4 regions of the Streptomyces sp. NPDC048191 genome follow, and region 3 is predicted to be linked to each of the others. Evidence: riboswitches for the same ligand, from Rfam matches in the RefSeq annotation. Region 3 holds a riboswitch; each other region holds the start of a gene.
What was found. A riboswitch is a leader RNA that binds a small molecule or an ion and turns the genes downstream of it on or off. The one in region 3 is predicted to bind cobalamin.

Region 1 (4,183 bases), on a different contig from region 3:
TATCCGGGCAGTACGGTCAACCTCAACAGCTCGGAATGCGGCAGCAACAGCTCGGCCATCGTCTATGCCCAGGTGCTCGACGCCGGGACGGTGCGTCTGACGTCCCGGGGCCAGACCCACCCGGAGGACGTCCAGGGCACACTGCGGATCCCGAACTCCGTCCCGCCGGCCTCCTATGCCCTGGGCGGGAAGTGCGCCAACGGCCGCAAGCTGGACGCCACCCTCGAAATCAAAACCCGGAACCGAATTCCGTGACACCACCCGCTTGGGGGGATGACGACCGCGGAGTCCGCAGGAAAAGAGTCCTCGTCCTGGCTGGGTTTGTTGCCGCTGGATCTCCCGAGGACCGGAAGTGACGCTCACGTGTGTCCCCGCAGCCAACACGAACGGGAGTTTGAAAAATGGACAACAAACTCAGGAAAATCGGTGTCGCAGTGACGGCCACCTCCTGCCTGGTGGCGGGCGCCTGGGCCATGGCGGAAACAGACGCCGGTGCGGCGACGAAGGCACCCGATCGCGCGCCCAGCGCCAAGGTCATCAAGTGCTACCGGACGCACAAGGAACCGAAGGCGATCCATTGCTACGAGGTCAAGAAGCGACACGCACGCCACAACGGCCGTGACGTCATCGTGATCGTCCTCGTGCGGGTTCCCATACCGAAGAACCCGCCGGCCATCATCGTCGTACCGTCACTGCCCCGTCCGACCGAGACATCACCGGCGCCGGCCACGAGTCCGCCCGAGACCGGCCCCACGCCGCAACAGCCGAGCCCCACCGCGACGGAGACCGGTTCGCCCACCGCGACGGAGACCGGTTCGCCCACCGCGACGGAGACCGGTTCGCCCACCGCGACGGAGACCGGGTCCCCCACCGCGACGGAGACCGGAACCCCCACCGCAACGGACAACGGAACTCCCACCGCAACGGACAACGGAGCCCCCACCGCGACGGACACCGGGGCCCCCACCGCAACCGACAACGGAGGCACGGACACCGGAGCACCCGCCGCAACGGACAACGGAGGAACCGACACCGGGGGCTCGGACACCGGAGGCTCAGACACAGGAGGCTCGGACACCGGAGGCTCGGACACCGGAGACGGCAGCTGACCCCATCGCGGGACCCTGCCCGGACCTGTAGGGCGTAGCGCCTGTTCCAGGTCCGGGCAGCGGTGTGCTGCAAGCCCCTGGGACAGCGGCCTCTGGGGCGGCCGAGTTGGCGCCGGCGCCCGATCGTGGGCTCGGCCGACTTCGTGTGCAACCGCCGCGGTTGGTCCTGCGGACGGCTCGCCGCGACTGCGCGCAGCTACGGGTCCTCACTGTCCTCCCGTGCTACTCGCTCCTCCTGACGGCGTGCTGCCGACGTTCGTATCGCGTGACGCGCAGTGTTCCAGCAAAGCTGAGATCGGGCCGTCGATGAGCCGGTAGCGCACGATTCGGCCATCCTTCTCGCCCTGGACGATGCCGGCGGTCCGCAACAGGCGCAGGGCCTGGGACACGGCCGTGTCCCGCATGCCGGTGGCGACGGCCAGGTCGGAGACGGCGATGGCGCCCGCCTCATGGAGAGCCAGCAGCAGGGACAGGCGCCCGGGATCGGAGAGCAGAGAGAAGCGGTCGGCCCAAGCGCGCACGCGTTCGGGCGCGCCGACAGCGGCGATGGCATCGCAGACCCGATGGTCGTCGATGATCCGCTGCCCGGCACGTTCCGCGGGGACGAGATGCATGCCCTCATCATCGCAGTCGCCGGCGCTCCAGCCGGACACCTGATCAGTTGTGCAATCTTGCAGCCTCCGTCTTCAGCCTTCTAGGGTGGGCGGGTCGTGGTGTTCGGGAAGACCGGTGACAGCCCCTCAAAGGCTCAGTCCGGAGCGGCCCTCGCCACTGTGATCGGGGAGTTCCCACCCATGCATTGCCACTGGCCTCACGGCTGGGAAGGCAGGGGCGGGCACGATGACCCGTCAGCCAGGAGACCGGCCACGACAGCACGAGACTGATCCACGAGGTGCTGGAGCGTGACTGTATGACCGTGTCCCGAGGCGTGCCCGAAACCGACGCCCCTTCCTTCCGCTGGCGCCGTGAGGACACCCTCCGCACGGCCGGCCTCCTGGGCGTGATCGTCGCTCTGCACGTCGTGGCTTTCGGGATCCTCTTCCTGCTCGTGGTCCCGCACCACTACGAGGTCGGCTCCAAGGCGTTCGGAGTGGGGCTGGGCATCACGGCCTACACCCTTGGTATGCGGCACGCGTTCGACGCCGACCACATCGCCGCGATCGACAACACCACCCGCAAGCTGATGGCCGACGGTCAGCGTCCGGTGTCGGTGGGCTTCTGGTTCGCGCTCGGGCACTCCAGCGTGGTGGTCGTCATGGCCGTGCTGGTCGCCGGCGGCGCCAAGCTCGCGGGCACGCTGATGAACGACGGCTCGCGAACCCACCAAGTCCTCGGTACCGTGGGCACCACGGTCTCCGGAAGTTTCCTGTATCTCATCGCCGCCCTCAATCTGGTCGCGCTGTTCGGAATCATGCGCGTCTTCAGGGCGATGCGCGTCGGCCGCTACGACGAGGCCGAGCTGCAGGCCCACCTCGAGTCGCGCGGCTTCATGAACCGTCTCCTCGGCCGGCTCACCAAGTCCATTCGCCGGCCCGGCCAGATGTTCCCGCTCGGCTTCCTCTTCGGCATCGGCTTCGACACCACCACCGAGGTGCTGCTCCTCGCCCTGGCCGGCAACGGCGCCGCCGCCGGACTGCCCTGGTACGCGGTGGTGTGCCTGCCGCTGCTCTTCGCCGCCGGCATGAGCCTGTTCGACACCCTCGACGGCACCTTCATGAACTTCGCCTACCAGTGGGCCTTCTCCAACCCCGTCCGCAAGGTCTTCTACAACCTCACCATCACCGGCCTGTCGATCGTGGTGGCCTTCTTCGTCGGCACCATCGAGCTGGTCGGCGTGCTGCACGACAAGCTCGGCCTGGACGACGGTGTCACCGGCTGGATCGCGGACCTGAACCTGGACAACGTCGGCTACGTCATCGTCGGCCTGTTCGTGGTGGTCTGGGCCATGGCCATCGCGTACTGGCGCCTCGCCAAGGTCGAGGACCGCTGGAACGCCCGGACCGCTGACGCCGGCTGACCGAGGAGCACCCGACGGCTCGGCCAGGAGTCGGCGCCGGCTGCCCAGGAGCAGGTGCCTTCGTCCTGGAGCGCCGGCCGGATGAGGAGGCCGCCACGCAGGCAGGCGACCGGGCGGCCGTCGCCGGGGGGCGGCCGCGCCGCCCCCGCTGTCACCGGCGGGGAGGTGCCCCAGCGGGTACGGGCCCTGCTTGGCGCCGCCTCCTGCGCGCCGAAGTCTGCCCTGGCCGGCCGGTGCCCTGCTGCCGGGCACGTGCTGCGTTCGCCGTCGACTCACGTTGCAGACCCGGGCCGACGGCAGCGGTACGTACGCCACCGGCCGCTCTCCCCCTCCGCAGTCCCCAGGACTGGGAACACCCGCCTCGGACGAGCCCACCCGACACCGTCTCCAACTCGCCGATATGCGCCTGATGAACACGCGGCGCCAACACCGGCCCGCTCCGCGGACACGTCGTGCGGAGCGGGCCCTCGCGGTTCGCGGACCTCTTGCCGGGCCCGTGATCATTGGCAGCCGCACTTCGCCGTCCGCCCGAACCGGGCACTGCAGGCGGCCCACACGGGCACCGGCAAACGGGCAAAACTCACTGCGGGCGCCCTGACCTGGGGATTCACTCAATCACTCCAGGCATCATCGGGCGGTTTCAGGCCCATTGTGGGCGGGTTTGCTGCAAAAGGCGATTGGTATAAATGTGCGGCAAGACCGGGCGCGCCGTGCCCGGACCGGGTATGGAAGGCGAGGTGAGCGATGAACGCCGAGGAGCGTCAGAGCCGGATTCTCGCGCTCGCCCGTCACCAGGGGCGTGTCGAGGTCACCACCACGGCCGTCGATCTGGCTGTCGCGCCGGAGACCATCCGTCGTGACCTCAGCGTCCTGGAACGCAGGGGCCTGCTCCGCCGCACCTACGGCGGCGCCTACCCCGTGGAGGGCGCGGGCTTCGAGACGGGCCTCCCCGAACGAGAGGCCCTGCACGTCAAGGACAATCGCCGCATCGCCGCGGAGGCGGTCAAGCTCCTTGGTGACGCGGAGACCGTGTTCGTGGACGAGGGCTACACCCCGC
Region 2 (4,183 bases), on a different contig from region 3:
CGCCGAGGGCCTCGCCGGACGGCCGGGTCAGGGTCTTCTCGCGGGCGAAGCGCACCCGCACCGGCAGCACACCGAGCCCGGGGACCGTACCGGCACGGGACTCGACCTCGTCCTCGATGCGCTCGCCGAGGATCTGGAAGCCACCGCAGATGCCGAGGACCGGGCGTCCTTCGGCGGCCCTGCGCACGAGGGCGTCCGCGAGCCCGCGCTCGCGCAGCCACCGCAGCGCCCGTACGGTCCCGCGTGTCCCCGGAACCACCACCAGGTCCGCGTCCGCCAGTTCCTCCGGCCGGTCCACGAACCGCACCACGACCCCCGGTTCGGCGGCCAGCGCGTCCACGTCCGTGAAGTTGGACATCAGGGGGATCGCGCACACGGCGACCCGCAGCACGTCCTCGCCGGCCGGCGGACTCACGGTCGACTCGCGGACCGTGCCGCGCAGCGAGTCCCTCTCCCACGCTCGGCTTCGCTCGCGCGGGGGGACCCCCATCCCGTCCTCCTCGTCGATGCCGAGCCCGTGCCGGAAGGGCAGCACGCCGTAGGTGGGCCGGCCGGTCAGGCCCTGGAGCATGTCCAACCCGGGCTCCAGCAGGCTGACATCGCCGCGGAACTTGTTCACCAGGAACCCGGCGACCAGTTCCTGGTCCTCGGGCGAGAGCAGGGCGACGGTGCCGAAGAAGGAGGCGAAGACGCCGCCGCGGTCGATGTCCCCGACCACCAGCACGGGCAGCCGCGCACGGCGCGCGATCCCCATGTTCACGATGTCGGTCCGCCGCAGATTGATCTCCGCGGGCGAGCCGGCCCCCTCACAGATCACCGCGTCATACGTGCCCCGCAACTCGGCCAGACAGTCCAGCACCGTGCCGAGGAGCTTCTGCTGCCGTCCCCCGTGGTACCCGCGCGCGCTCAGCTCGCCCACCGGCCTGCCCAGCAGCACCACCTGACTGCTCTGCTCGCCGCCCGGCTTGAGCAGCACCGGGTTCATCAGCGCGGTCGGCTCGATCCGGCAGGCCTGGGCCTGCATGGCCTGCGCCCGCCCGATCTCCGCGCCTTCGCGGGTCACGAACGAATTGAGCGACATGTTCTGCGCCTTGAACGGCGCGACCTTCACGCCCTGGCGCACCAGCCACCGGCAGATCCCGGCCGTCACGACGCTCTTGCCGGCGTCGGAGGTGGTGCCGGCGACGAGGAGACCCCCGCTCACTTCCCACGTCCCTTCACGAGTCGGCGCGCGGCGAGGGTGACGCCGAGCGCGAGCAGGCCGACGCGGCGGGAGAGCCGTACGGCCCGGGCGATGTCGGTGACCTGAACGGCGCGGCCCGCCTCCCCGTTGAGCACGGGGCGGTGCTCGACCCGGCCGCCGTACGACAGCGTGCCGCCCAGCCGCACCCCCAGCGCCCCCGCGAACGACGCTTCGACGGGGCCCGCGTTGGGGCTCGGGTGCCTGCGGGCGTCGGCCCGCCAGGCACGCAGGGCACCGCGCGGGTCGGGTCCGGCAGCCGCGGCGAGCACGGCGGTCAGCCGGGCCCCCGGCCAGCCGGCCACGTCGTCGAGCCGGGCGGAGGCCCAGCCGTAGCGCACGTAGCGGGGCGATTTGTGACCCACCATCGCGTCCAGGGTGTTGACCGCGCGGAAGCCGACCAGCCCCGGCACCCCGGCCACCGCGCCCCACACCAGCGCGCCCACGACGGCGTCGGAGGTGTTCTCGGCGACCGACTCGACCACGGCCCGGGCGATCCCGTCCGCGTCCAGGGCCTGCGGGTCCCGGCCGCACAGATGCGGCAGCCGCGCCCGCGCCGCCGCGACGTCCCCGGCCTGCAGCGCACGCCCGACCGCACGCGCCTCGCGGGCGAGCGACGTACCGCCGACGACCGCCCAGGTGGCGGCGGCGGTCAGCGCGGCGGAGGCGGTGGGGGAGGGGCGTACGGCGCGCGCGGCCAGGGTGCCGAGTGCGACGGCGCCACCGGCGCACACCACCGTGTGCAGGGCGCCCCAGCCGCGGTGGTCGCGCCACAACGCGCGGTCCACGGCGGCGGCCGCACGCCCGAACGCGGCGACCGGATGCCCGCGGCGGGGATCGCCGAGGAGCAGGTCGCCGAGAAGGCCGGCGGCGGCGCCGTACGCATAAGTGCGAGCGGCACCCATCGGCTCAGCCGGCCGTGAGTACAGCAGCGGGCCTGGTAGGGGTCCTTCGGCAGCCGGGCATGGCGATCGGTGTCCTCACTCAGGGTGTCCGCGCCCTGGTTCGACGAGATTCGGCGGTGAGAGTTCCTGGCTCCCGGGGGTTCTTCCCCGGTGACAGTGGCGGGACCGCGCCGGATTCACACCGGCTTCCTCTCCTGTCGCCGTACATGGCCTGGGCAGTCCACCATGCACCCGGAACGGCCGTCAACTTGCCGTTGACCTGCGGGGGGAGAGTGTGCCGATCCCCACATCGTGGGGGACGTCCGTGACGTCAGGGCACGCCTGAAGGCTCCCCTCCGTCACGCGTGGAGGGGAGCCTTCGCGGTGCCTGCTGTCCGGTGCTCCGTCAGGCCTTGGCGACGATCAGGTAGATGCCGTACGCCACCGCCGCCGCGCACGCGGCGAAGCAGACGTAGGCGCCGGTCACGGCGAGTGCCGCGGAGTTGCCCTGGGCCGCCGCCTTCTCGCGCCGGGCCAGTCCGTTGACGCCCAGGGTGAACAGGGTCACCAGGGCCACGGTGAACACGAGGCTGACGCCGAAGACGGAGCCGATGGCCGACCAGTCGATCTTCATGGGGATGCTTCCTTGGGAACCGGAGGTGGCCGGGGTCAGACGGTGGCGGCCGGCGGGACGGCCTCGGGCGCGGATTCGGGGACGGCCGGGGAGGCGATCGTGGCCGTCAGGTCCTCCGTGATCGGACCGGCGGGGGGCGGGGTCACCGCGGCGATGGCGGTGGTGACCACGCCGGCCGGCTCCGCGGGGCCGTCGACGACGTTGGTGTGGTCGACGACCTCACGGCGGGAGATCTTCCAGATCGTGGCGCTCGCGGCGACGAGGAAGACGGCGACCACGGCGGTGCCCCAGTCCCCGAGTTCCGTGACGGACTCGGCGCCCGCGCCGACCAGCGCGGCGGCCGGGAGGGTGAGCACCCAGGCGACGGCCATCCGGGTCGCGGTGGACCAGCGGACCACCCCGCCCTTGCGGCCGACGCCGGCGCCCATCACCGAGCCGGAGACGACGTGCGTGGTGGACAGGGAGAAGCCCAGGTGGGAGGAGGCGAGGATGGCGGTCGCGGCGCTGGTCTGGGCGGCGAAGCCCTGGCGCGGCTCCAGCTCGGTCAGGCCCTTGCCCATGGTGCGGATGATGCGCCAGCCGCCGATGTAGGTGCCGAGCGCGATGGCCAGGCCGGCGGAGAGGATCACCCAGGTGGGAGGGTTCGAGCCCGGCGCGATGGCGCCGCCCGCGATCAGCGCGAGGGTGATGACGCCCATCGTCTTCTGGGCGTCGTTGGTGCCGTGGGCGAGGGAGACCAGGCCGGCGGAGGCGATCTGGCCGGCGCGGTAGCCCTTGCGGGTGGCCTCGCCCTCGGCCTTGCCGCCGATGCCGTAGGAGAACCGGGTGGCCAGCAGCGAGGCGAGGCCCGCCACCACCGGCGCGGCGATCGCCGGGAGGATGACCTTGGTGACCAGTACGTCACCGTGCACGGCGCCGAAACCGGCGGAGGCGACGGCGGCGCCGATCAGGCCGCCCATCAGGGCGTGCGAGGAACTGGACGGCAGGCCCACCAGCCAGGTCAGCAGGTTCCAGAGGATCGCGCCGACCAGGGCGGCGAAGATGACCTCGGGACGGATGCCGGTCTCGTCGACGAGACCCTTGGAGATCGTGTTCGCGACCTCGACGGAGAGGAACGCGCCCACCAGATTGAGGCCGGCGGACATGGCCACCGCGATCTTGGGCTTCAGGGCGCCGGTGGAGATGGTGGTGGCCATCGCGTTGGCGGTGTCGTGGAAACCGTTCGTGAAATCGAACGCGAGAGCGGTTACGACCACTATCGCGAGGATCAGCGAGAAGCTTTCCATTTACCCAGGCAATCGTTCGAGCGTCATTGGCTGGTCGAACGTAGGCAACCTGGGTGAACGGAAGATGAACTGAGTCGGACCTCGGGGTGTCATTAGGGAGGGGGTGGGGTTCCGCTTCGCTCCGCCACCCCAGGCGCCC
Region 3 (4,183 bases):
CGGTGACGCTGCCCTTCCTCTGCCTGCAGCCCCTCGTCGAGAACGCCCTCAAACACGGCCTGGAGGAGTCCGTGGAGCGCATCGGCGTCACGATCATCGCCGAGGACGAGGGCACCGAGGCCCGGGTCGTCATCGAGGACGACGGCATCGGCATGGAACCGGAACGCCTGCGCGCGATCCTGCGCGGCACGGCCGGCCCCGCCACCGGCATCGGCCTGAGCAACGTCGACCGCCGGCTGCGCCAGGTCTACGGCGACGACCACGGCCTGGTCATCGAGACGGGCGTCGGGGCGGGCACGAAGATCACGCTCCGCGTCCCGAAGTTCCGCCCGGGCATCCAGGCCCCACCACCCTGACCCCGGCCGTCAGCCATCGGCCGGCGGCGCCGCACGGCCCGTGGGCTGCCAGGGGAAGCGGGGTCTCCACCCGTGGTCGGAGGCAGGTGGAGAGCTCTCCATCGACCCGTGGGTGGTGGTGATCCACTGTCTGCGCGGAGCACCCTTGGGGCATGGGCACCCTCCACTCGGCTCTCGTAGCGATCACCGTCGTCTGCATGGTCGTCTTCGTCGCGGCCTGGATCGCGGGCGCCGTCTACTTCGGCGTGAAGAGCGAGAGAGGCGCGCGCGGCTGGGCGCGCGGACTGCGGCGCACGCTGCCGCGCCGGCTGCTGCTGGTCGCGGGCGCCTACGTGTTCTCGGTCCTGCTCGACCACACCCGTGGCTTCTGGAGTCACCTGCGGTACTGGCAGCCCGAGCTGGCGGTGGCGGGCGCCCTGCTCGCCGTGGCGTCGACGGGCCTGCTGCTGTGGGCCCGCTGGGTCCTGGGCACGATGTGGGCCAGCGTCCCGACGGTCCAGGAACACCATGAGCTGCGCACGGACGGGCCCTACCGGCTGGTCCGCCACCCCATCTACACCGGACTGCTCGGCTTGGTCATCGGCGCCATGCTGGCCTGCGGCTTCGGTGTCTGGACGGCCGTGCTCGTGGTCGCCGTGCCCTGGCTGCTGCGGCGGGTCCGCGTCGAGGACGCTCTGATGGCCGAGCGGTTCGGCGTCTCGTACGAGGCCTACCGCGCCGATGTCCCGGCACTGGTCCCCCGAATACGCCCCGCCCCCGCCAGTCCGGGCCCGCGCTCTGCCGGGAGCGGCTGGGGACCGAGGCGCTGACGGCGCACGGCGCCGATCCCCGCCGGGCGCCGGGTTCGCGGCCGCGTCGTGATGGCCGTCGCGGGCGCCATCGCCATGTGCCGCGCGCCGAGCGCAGCACGGAGCCGCTCGACCGGGTCGCCCGGCGAATGGGAACGCCGATCGCCGGCACACTCGGCCACAGCAGGTCCGGGCGCGGGCGGTGGCCGTCCCCATGACGCCCCGACCGGTGGTGGCATGATGATCGTCGACATGGGCGACGGCGGTCCGAGGAAGCCGGTGCGAGTCCGGCGCGGTCCCGCCACTGTGACCGGTGAGCGAGTCCCGGCAGGCCACCGCCCCCGACCGGGGTGGGAAGGCGGGGCGAGCGACGACCCGGGAGCCAGGAGACTCACGCGGTCGCCTCCTCGACGGACACCGGGGCGGATCTCCCCGGGAGGGGAGTGACGCGGCGTGCCCGAGCGGACGACGGCAGAGGCGGCGGACGAGCCCGGGGCGGGCAGCGGTGCGGCACCGTGCCGGGTCGTCGTGTGCCGGGACTGCTGCTGCGGCAGCCCCAAGGTGACCGGGGTCGACCACGCGGCGCAGACCGCACGCCTGCGGGCGGAGGTACCGGTGCGCGTCTCCGACTGCCTCGACGTGTGCGACCAGGCCAACGTCATCGTCGTACAGCCGTCCGCGGTGGGCCGGGCCGCCGGTGCGCGGCCGGTCTGGCTCGGGCTCGTCAACGATCCGGACGCGACCGAGGACATCGTCACCTGGGTGCGCTCCGGCGGCCCCGGCGTGGCTCCGCTCCCGGACATCCTCGACCTGTACGCGTTCACTCCACCTCGGCGCCGGGCGGATCCCCGCTGACCCCCGGCGGCCGCGGCCACCACGGCGGGCACGCCATCGAGAAGGATCGTCCGATACCCGTCTGTCCACCCCGTCCTGGAAGGAACCAACGAGATCATGTGCTTCATCGTGGCCCGCGGCCTGACGGAGGCGTCCGGATGACCGGCACCGACGACCCCGTCCTGTTCCACACCGCAGGCCGGGCCGCCCACATCACCCTCAACCGGCCCCGGGCCCTTAACGCCCTCACGCACGCCATGGTGCGCCGCATCGACGAGGCCCTCACCGCGTGGGAGCACGACCCGGCCGTGGAGACCGTCGTCATCACCGGTGCGGGGGAGCGCGGCCTGTGCGCCGGCGGCGACATCCGCGCCGTCCACGACGACGCCCGCGACGGCGACGGCACCGCCTCGGCCGCGTTCTGGCGCGACGAGTACCACCTCAACGCCCGTATCGCCCGCTACCCCAAGCCGTACGTCGCCGTCATGGACGGCATCGTGATGGGCGGCGGGGTCGGCGTCTCCGCGCACGCCAGCGTCCGTATCGTCACCGAACGCTCGCGGATCGCGATGCCCGAGACCGGTATCGGCTTCGTCCCCGACGTGGGCGGCACCCATCTCCTCGGCCTCGCCCCGGGCGAACTCGGCACCCACCTCGCCCTGACGGGAGCCCAGATCGGCGCCGCCGACGCCCTGTTGTGCGGACTCGCCGACCACTGCGTACCGTCCGCAGCCCTCGGCTCCCTCGTCGACGACCTGGCCGAGCTGCCCGTACCGGACGCCCTCGCGCGACACGTACGGCCGCCGTCCCCAGGGGAGTTGACCGCCCGACGGGAGTGGATCGACCCCTGTTACGCCGCCGACACCGTGGAGGGGATCGTCCACCGGCTGTTCGCCCACGGCGGCCCCGACGCCAAGGAGGCGGCCGAGACCCTGCTCGCCAAGTCGCCCACCGCGCTGAAGGTCACCCTGGCCGCGATCCGCCGCGCACGGCGCCTCGGGTCTCTGGAGCGGGTCCTCGACCAGGAGTACCGCGTCTCGTGCGCCGCTCTGAGCTCACCCGACCTGGTGGAGGGCGTCCGCGCCCAGATCATCGACAAGGACCGGTGTCCGCGTTGGTCCCCGGCGACGCTCGCCGAGGTCACCGACGCGGACGTGGCACGCTTCTTCGCCCCGCTCGGCGACCGTGAACTGGGACTCGCCGGGCCCGGTTCCGCCGCGGAGGCGGCATGGTGAACGCCCCCTGGTGCGCGCGCAGTTCGCCACCCGCCGGAACCGGGGCATGAGCGTCCGTACCGCCGGGCGGCCGCCGGAATCGCGCCACGGCCGACCCACTGGCCCGTACCGTCCCGCCTGGTGGGAGAGGAAGATCACGTCGGGCGGAGGCGGTCTTGGCCATGCGTGCGTCACGCGGTACGGTCGGTCCGATATCGACGACGGCGAAACGGAAGCCGGTGGGAATCCGGCACGGTCGCGCCACTGTATGCGGGACCCTCAGGGGGCCGTGAGTCAGACCCGTGGCCGTCGTCCTGTGCACCACCGAGATGGGACGCGAACTCCCGAGGAGGTCCTGCCATGGCGCAGACCGTCGCCCAGCCGACAGCCACCACCCCCGTCGTTCCCGCCAAGCTGCCGCTGAAGGCGATCGCTCCCTGGGCGGTCTTCTTCGGCGTCCTGATGCTGGTCCTGCTCTACTTCGTCGGCGCCGAGCAGGGCGCCACCTCCGTGGTCAACGGCACGGGCGTCCACGAGTGGGTGCACGACGCCCGCCATCTGCTCGGCTTCCCCTGCCACTGACGCGAGGGACGCCGCACCCCCATGAACTCCGCAACCGTACGGAACCTCCTCGTACGGGGCATGCTCGCCGGCCTCGCGGCAGGCGTGCTCGCCCTGGTCGTGGCGTACGTCCTCGGTGAGCCGAGCGTCGACAAGGCGATCGGCTTCGAGCAGGCCCACTCGCACGAGCACGAGATGGAAGTCGTCTCCCGCTCCCTGCAGTCCACCGCCGGCCTCGCCACCGGAGTCCTCGTCTACGGGGTCGCCTTCGGCGGCATCGCCGCACTCGCCTTCTGCTTCGCCCTCGGCCGCGTGGGCCGCTTCGGTCCGCGCGCGACGGCGCTGCTGCTGTCGGGCTGCGCCCTCCTCGCCGTGTACGTCGTGCCGTTCCTGAAGTACCCGGCCAATCCTCCCTCGATCGGCAACGCCG
Region 4 (4,183 bases), on a different contig from region 3:
ATCTTCACCTTCCTGCCCCGCCTGTGGTCGGTCTCGCACCGCCACGGGTACGTCACCACCTCCGACTTCGTCCGCGGCCGCTTCGGCTCCAGGGGCCTGTCGCTGGCGGTGGCGCTGACCGGCATCCTGGCGACGATGCCCTACATCGCGCTCCAGCTGGTCGGCATCCAGGCGGTGCTGGACGTGATGGGCGTCGGCGGCGGCGACAACACCAACTGGTTCGTGAAGGACCTGCCGCTGCTGATCGCCTTCGGCGTGCTGGCGGCCTACACCTACTCCTCCGGGCTGCGGGCCCCCGCCCTGATCGCCTTCGTCAAGGACGCGCTGATCTACATCGTCATCGCGGTGGCGATCATCTACATCCCGATCAAGCTGGGCGGCTTCGACGACGTCTTCGCCAAGGCGGGCCACGCGTTCAGCCAGGTCAACCCGGCGACGGGCAAGCCGCGCGGCGCGCTCGTGCCGCCCGAGGCGGGCCAGTGGACGTACGCCACCCTGGCCCTGGGCTCCGCGCTGGCGCTCTTCATGTACCCGCACTCGATCACCGCGACGCTCTCCTCCAAGAGCCGTGAGGTGATCCGCCGCAACACCACGATCCTGCCGCTGTACTCCCTGATGCTGGGGCTGCTGGCCCTGCTGGGCTTCATGGCGATCGCGGCCGGGGTCAAGGTCACCAACGGGCAGCTGGCGATCCCGCAGCTGTTCGAGGACATGTTCCCGGACTGGTTCGCGGGCGTGGCCTTCGCGGCGATCGGCATCGGCGCGCTGGTGCCGGCGGCGATCATGTCGATCGCGGCGGCGAACCTCTTCACCCGCAACATCTACCGGGACTTCATCAAGCCGGACGCCACACCGAAGCAGGAGGCCCAGGTCTCCAAGATCGTCTCGCTGCTGGTGAAGGTCGGCGCGCTGGTCTTCGTCCTCACCATGGACAAGACGGTCGCCATCAACTTCCAGCTGCTGGGCGGCATCTGGATCCTGCAGACCTTCCCGGCGCTGGTCGGCGGCCTGTTCACCCGCTGGTTCCACCGCTGGGCCCTGCTCGCGGGCTGGGCGGTCGGCATGGTGTACGGCACGTTCGCCGCGTACGGCGTCGCCTCCCCGACCCAGAAGCACTTCGGCGGCTCGGCGAAGGAGATCCCGGGCATCGGCGAGATCGGCTACATCGGCCTCACGGCGTTCGTGCTGAACGTCGTGGTCACCGTGGTCCTGACCTTCGTCCTGAAGGCGCTGAAGGCCCCCGAGGGCCTCGACGAGACCAGGCCGGACGACTACACGGCGGACGCGGGCGACCCGGGGGTCCAGGTGGAGCTTCCGCCTGCGACGGCCGGCGCCGGTCACTAGGCAGCCGTCGTACGACGGGCCGCCGGGGAAAATCCGGCGGCCCGTCGTCGTACCCCTCCGGCAGACTCGGTGCCATGGACATCGTGATCCGGCCCGCGCACCCCGGCCAGTACGAAACCCTCGGTGAGATCACCGCCCAGGCCTACCTCCAGGACGGCCTCCTGGACTTCGGCGAGAGCGACCGGTACCTCGGCGAGCTGCGAGACGTGGCCAAGAGAGCCGCCGCGGCCGACGTGCTCGTGGCCATGCGGAACGACACCCTCCTCGGCGGCGTCACCTTCGTCCCGTCCCCCGGCCCCATGGCCGACATCGCCCGCCCCCGTGAGGCCGAGATCCGCATGCTGGCCGTGGCCGGCGCCGCGCGCGGCCAGGGCGCCGGTGAGGCCCTCGTGCGGGCCTGCGTCGACCGGGCGCGAGCCACCGAGGGCTGCCGGGCCGTCGTCCTGTCCACCCAGCGCACGATGCACGCCGCCCACCGCATCTACGAACGGCTGGGTTTCGTTCGCACACCCGAGCGGGACTGGAATCCGCTGCCCGAGCTGGACCACATCACTCTGCTCACCTACGAGTTGACACTCTGACACCGCCACGACACAACATCTGGGGGTGACACGACAGCCCGGCACTAGATGTATGCTCGACCTCGCTGTCGCCGCAGGGGAATCCGGTGCGAATCCGGAACTGTCCCGCAACGGTGTACTTGCGCGTGTTCGCGCGCCTGTGTCAGTCCGAGGACCTGCCGGCAGCACGCGCCCGGCCGTCCGGCCCGGGTGCCTTCCGACGTCCGGGCCTCGTGGGGTGGGCCGGTGGACGCGACGCCGTGTGCGCTCGTGGCTGCCCCCTGCCCTCCGCAAGGCCCCCGTGCCGAGCGAGGGAGAGCCCCACGTGACCATCGCGCCAGCAGATCCGGCTTCAGCCAGCGGCCTGGAGACCGACGGTCCCGGTGCCGCGCTGCTGCGGACCCTGACCGAGCTGACCGCCGACCTCCCCGACGCCGACCCCGGCCGGGTCGCCGCCGCCGCGCTGCGCGGCCGGTCCGCTCGGGCCGACGAGGCGGAGTTGCGCGAGCTGGCCACGGAGGCCGCCGCCGGACTCATCTCCGACGACCCCGCCTACTCCCGGCTCGCCGCCCGGCTGCTGACCGTCTCCATCCGCGCCGAGGCCGCCTCGCAGGGCGTGACGTCCTTCACCGAGTCCGTGGCCGTCGGGCACCGCGAGGGGCTCATCGCGGACCGGACCGCCGAGTTCGCGCGGCTGCACGCCGAGCGGCTCGACGCGCTGATCGACCGGCGGGCCGACGACCGCTTCGGCTACTTCGGCCTGCGCACCCTGCACAGCCGCTACCTGCTGCGGCACCCCATCACCCGCAGGGTCATCGAGACGCCCCAGCACTTCATGCTGCGCGTGGCGAGCGGCCTGGCCGAGGACGACACGACCAGGTCGGCCGACGAAGTCGCCGCGCTCTACGGGCTGATGAGCCGCCTGGACTACCTCCCCTCCTCCCCCACCCTCTTCAACTCCGGCACGCGGCACCCCCAGATGTCGTCCTGCTACCTCCTCGACTCCCCGCTGGACGAGCTGGACTCCATCTACGACCGCTACCACCAGGTCGCCCGGCTCTCCAAGCACGCCGGTGGCATCGGTCTGTCGTACTCCCGCATCCGCAGCCGCGGTTCGCTGATCCGGGGCACGAACGGGCACTCCAACGGCATCGTCCCGTTCCTGAAGACCCTGGACGCCTCGGTGGCGGCCGTGAACCAGGGCGGCCGGCGCAAGGGTGCCGCGGCCGTCTACCTGGAGACCTGGCACTCCGACGTCGAGGAGTTCCTGGAGCTGCGGGACAACACCGGTGAGGACGCCCGCCGCACGCACAACCTGAACCTCGCGCACTGGGTCCCGGACGAGTTCATGCGCCGGGTCAACGCCGACGAGCAGTGGTCGCTGTTCTCCCCGGCGGACGTGCCGGAACTGGTGGACCTGTGGGGCGCGGAGTTCGACGCCGCCTACCGCAAGGCCGAGGCGGCGGGTCTGGCGAGGAAGTCCATGCCGGCCCGTGAGCTGTACGGCCGGATGATGCGCACCCTCGCGCAGACCGGCAACGGCTGGATGACCTTCAAGGACGCCGCCAACCGCACCGCCAACCAGACGGCCCTGCCGGGCCACGTGGTCCACTCCTCCAACCTCTGCACGGAGATCCTGGAGGTCACGGACGACGGGGAGACGGCGGTCTGCAACCTCGGTTCGGTGAACCTCGGTGCCTTCGTGGCCGACGGGGACATCGACTGGCAGCGGCTGGACGAGACCGTCCGCACCGCCGTCACCTTCCTCGACCGTGTCGTGGACATCAACTTCTACCCGACCGAGCAGGCGGGACGGTCGAACGCCAAGTGGCGTCCCGTCGGCCTCGGCGCGATGGGTCTTCAGGACGTCTTCTTCAAGCTGCGTCTGCCCTTCGACTCGCCGGAGGCGGAGGCCCTGTCCACGCGGATCGCCGAGCGGATCATGCTCGCCGCGTACGAGGCCTCCGCCGACCTCGCCGAGCGCAACGGCCCGCTGCCGGCCTGGGAGAAGACCCGTACGGCCCAGGGTGTGCTGCACCCCGACCACTACGGCGTCGAGCCGGCCTGGCCGGAGCGCTGGGCCGCCCTGCGGTCGCGCATCGCGTCCGTCGGCATGCGCAACTCGCTGCTGCTCGCGATCGCCCCGACGGCCACCATCGCCTCCATCGCGGGCGTGTACGAGTGCATCGAGCCGCAGGTCTCCAACCTGTTCAAGCGCGAGACGCTCTCCGGCGAGTTCCTGCAGGTCAACTCCTACCTGGTGCAGGACCTGAAGAACC

Region 1: linked by a shared signal. The riboswitch ahead of AB0D93_RS39620 (HoxN/HupN/NixA family nickel/cobalt transporter) and the one ahead of AB0D93_RS30340 ((2Fe-2S) ferredoxin domain-containing protein) in region 3 are both predicted to bind cobalamin.
Region 2: linked by a shared signal. The riboswitch ahead of AB0D93_RS03290 (cobalamin biosynthesis protein) and the one ahead of AB0D93_RS30340 ((2Fe-2S) ferredoxin domain-containing protein) in region 3 are both predicted to bind cobalamin.
Region 4: linked by a shared signal. The riboswitch ahead of AB0D93_RS14625 (ribonucleoside-diphosphate reductase subunit alpha) and the one ahead of AB0D93_RS30340 ((2Fe-2S) ferredoxin domain-containing protein) in region 3 are both predicted to bind cobalamin.

The regions. Positions count from the first base shown of each region.
Region 1 is NZ_JBEZMO010000049.1:22,955-27,137, forward strand. It holds gene AB0D93_RS39605 (hypothetical protein) at 1-255, shown strand, start outside; gene AB0D93_RS39610 (hypothetical protein) at 402-1,109, shown strand; gene AB0D93_RS39615 (metalloregulator ArsR/SmtB family transcription factor) at 1,316-1,723, opposite strand; cobalamin riboswitch at 1,804-1,993, shown strand; gene AB0D93_RS39620 (HoxN/HupN/NixA family nickel/cobalt transporter) at 2,020-3,126, shown strand; gene AB0D93_RS39625 (DeoR/GlpR family DNA-binding transcription regulator) at 3,871-4,183, shown strand, end outside.
Region 2 is NZ_JBEZMO010000002.1:60,467-64,649, reverse strand. It holds gene AB0D93_RS03295 (cobyric acid synthase) at 1-1,204, opposite strand, end outside; gene AB0D93_RS03290 (cobalamin biosynthesis protein) at 1,201-2,145, opposite strand; cobalamin riboswitch at 2,243-2,385, opposite strand; gene AB0D93_RS03285 (hypothetical protein) at 2,531-2,758, opposite strand; gene AB0D93_RS03280 (inorganic phosphate transporter) at 2,794-4,044, opposite strand.
Region 3 is NZ_JBEZMO010000023.1:104,785-108,967, forward strand. It holds gene AB0D93_RS30330 (histidine kinase) at 1-356, shown strand, start outside; gene AB0D93_RS30335 (isoprenylcysteine carboxylmethyltransferase family protein) at 509-1,165, shown strand; cobalamin riboswitch at 1,414-1,537, shown strand; gene AB0D93_RS30340 ((2Fe-2S) ferredoxin domain-containing protein) at 1,598-1,999, shown strand; partial or broken gene AB0D93_RS30345 (acyl-CoA dehydrogenase) at 2,005-2,140, shown strand; gene AB0D93_RS30350 (enoyl-CoA hydratase/isomerase family protein) at 2,137-3,213, shown strand; cobalamin riboswitch at 3,381-3,518, shown strand; gene AB0D93_RS30355 (CbtB-domain containing protein) at 3,553-3,774, shown strand; gene AB0D93_RS30360 (CbtA family protein) at 3,796-4,183, shown strand, end outside.
Region 4 is NZ_JBEZMO010000007.1:169,812-173,994, reverse strand. It holds gene mctP (monocarboxylate uptake permease MctP) at 1-1,344, shown strand, start outside; gene AB0D93_RS14630 (GNAT family N-acetyltransferase) at 1,419-1,925, shown strand; cobalamin riboswitch at 1,961-2,103, shown strand; gene AB0D93_RS14625 (ribonucleoside-diphosphate reductase subunit alpha) at 2,230-4,183, shown strand, end outside.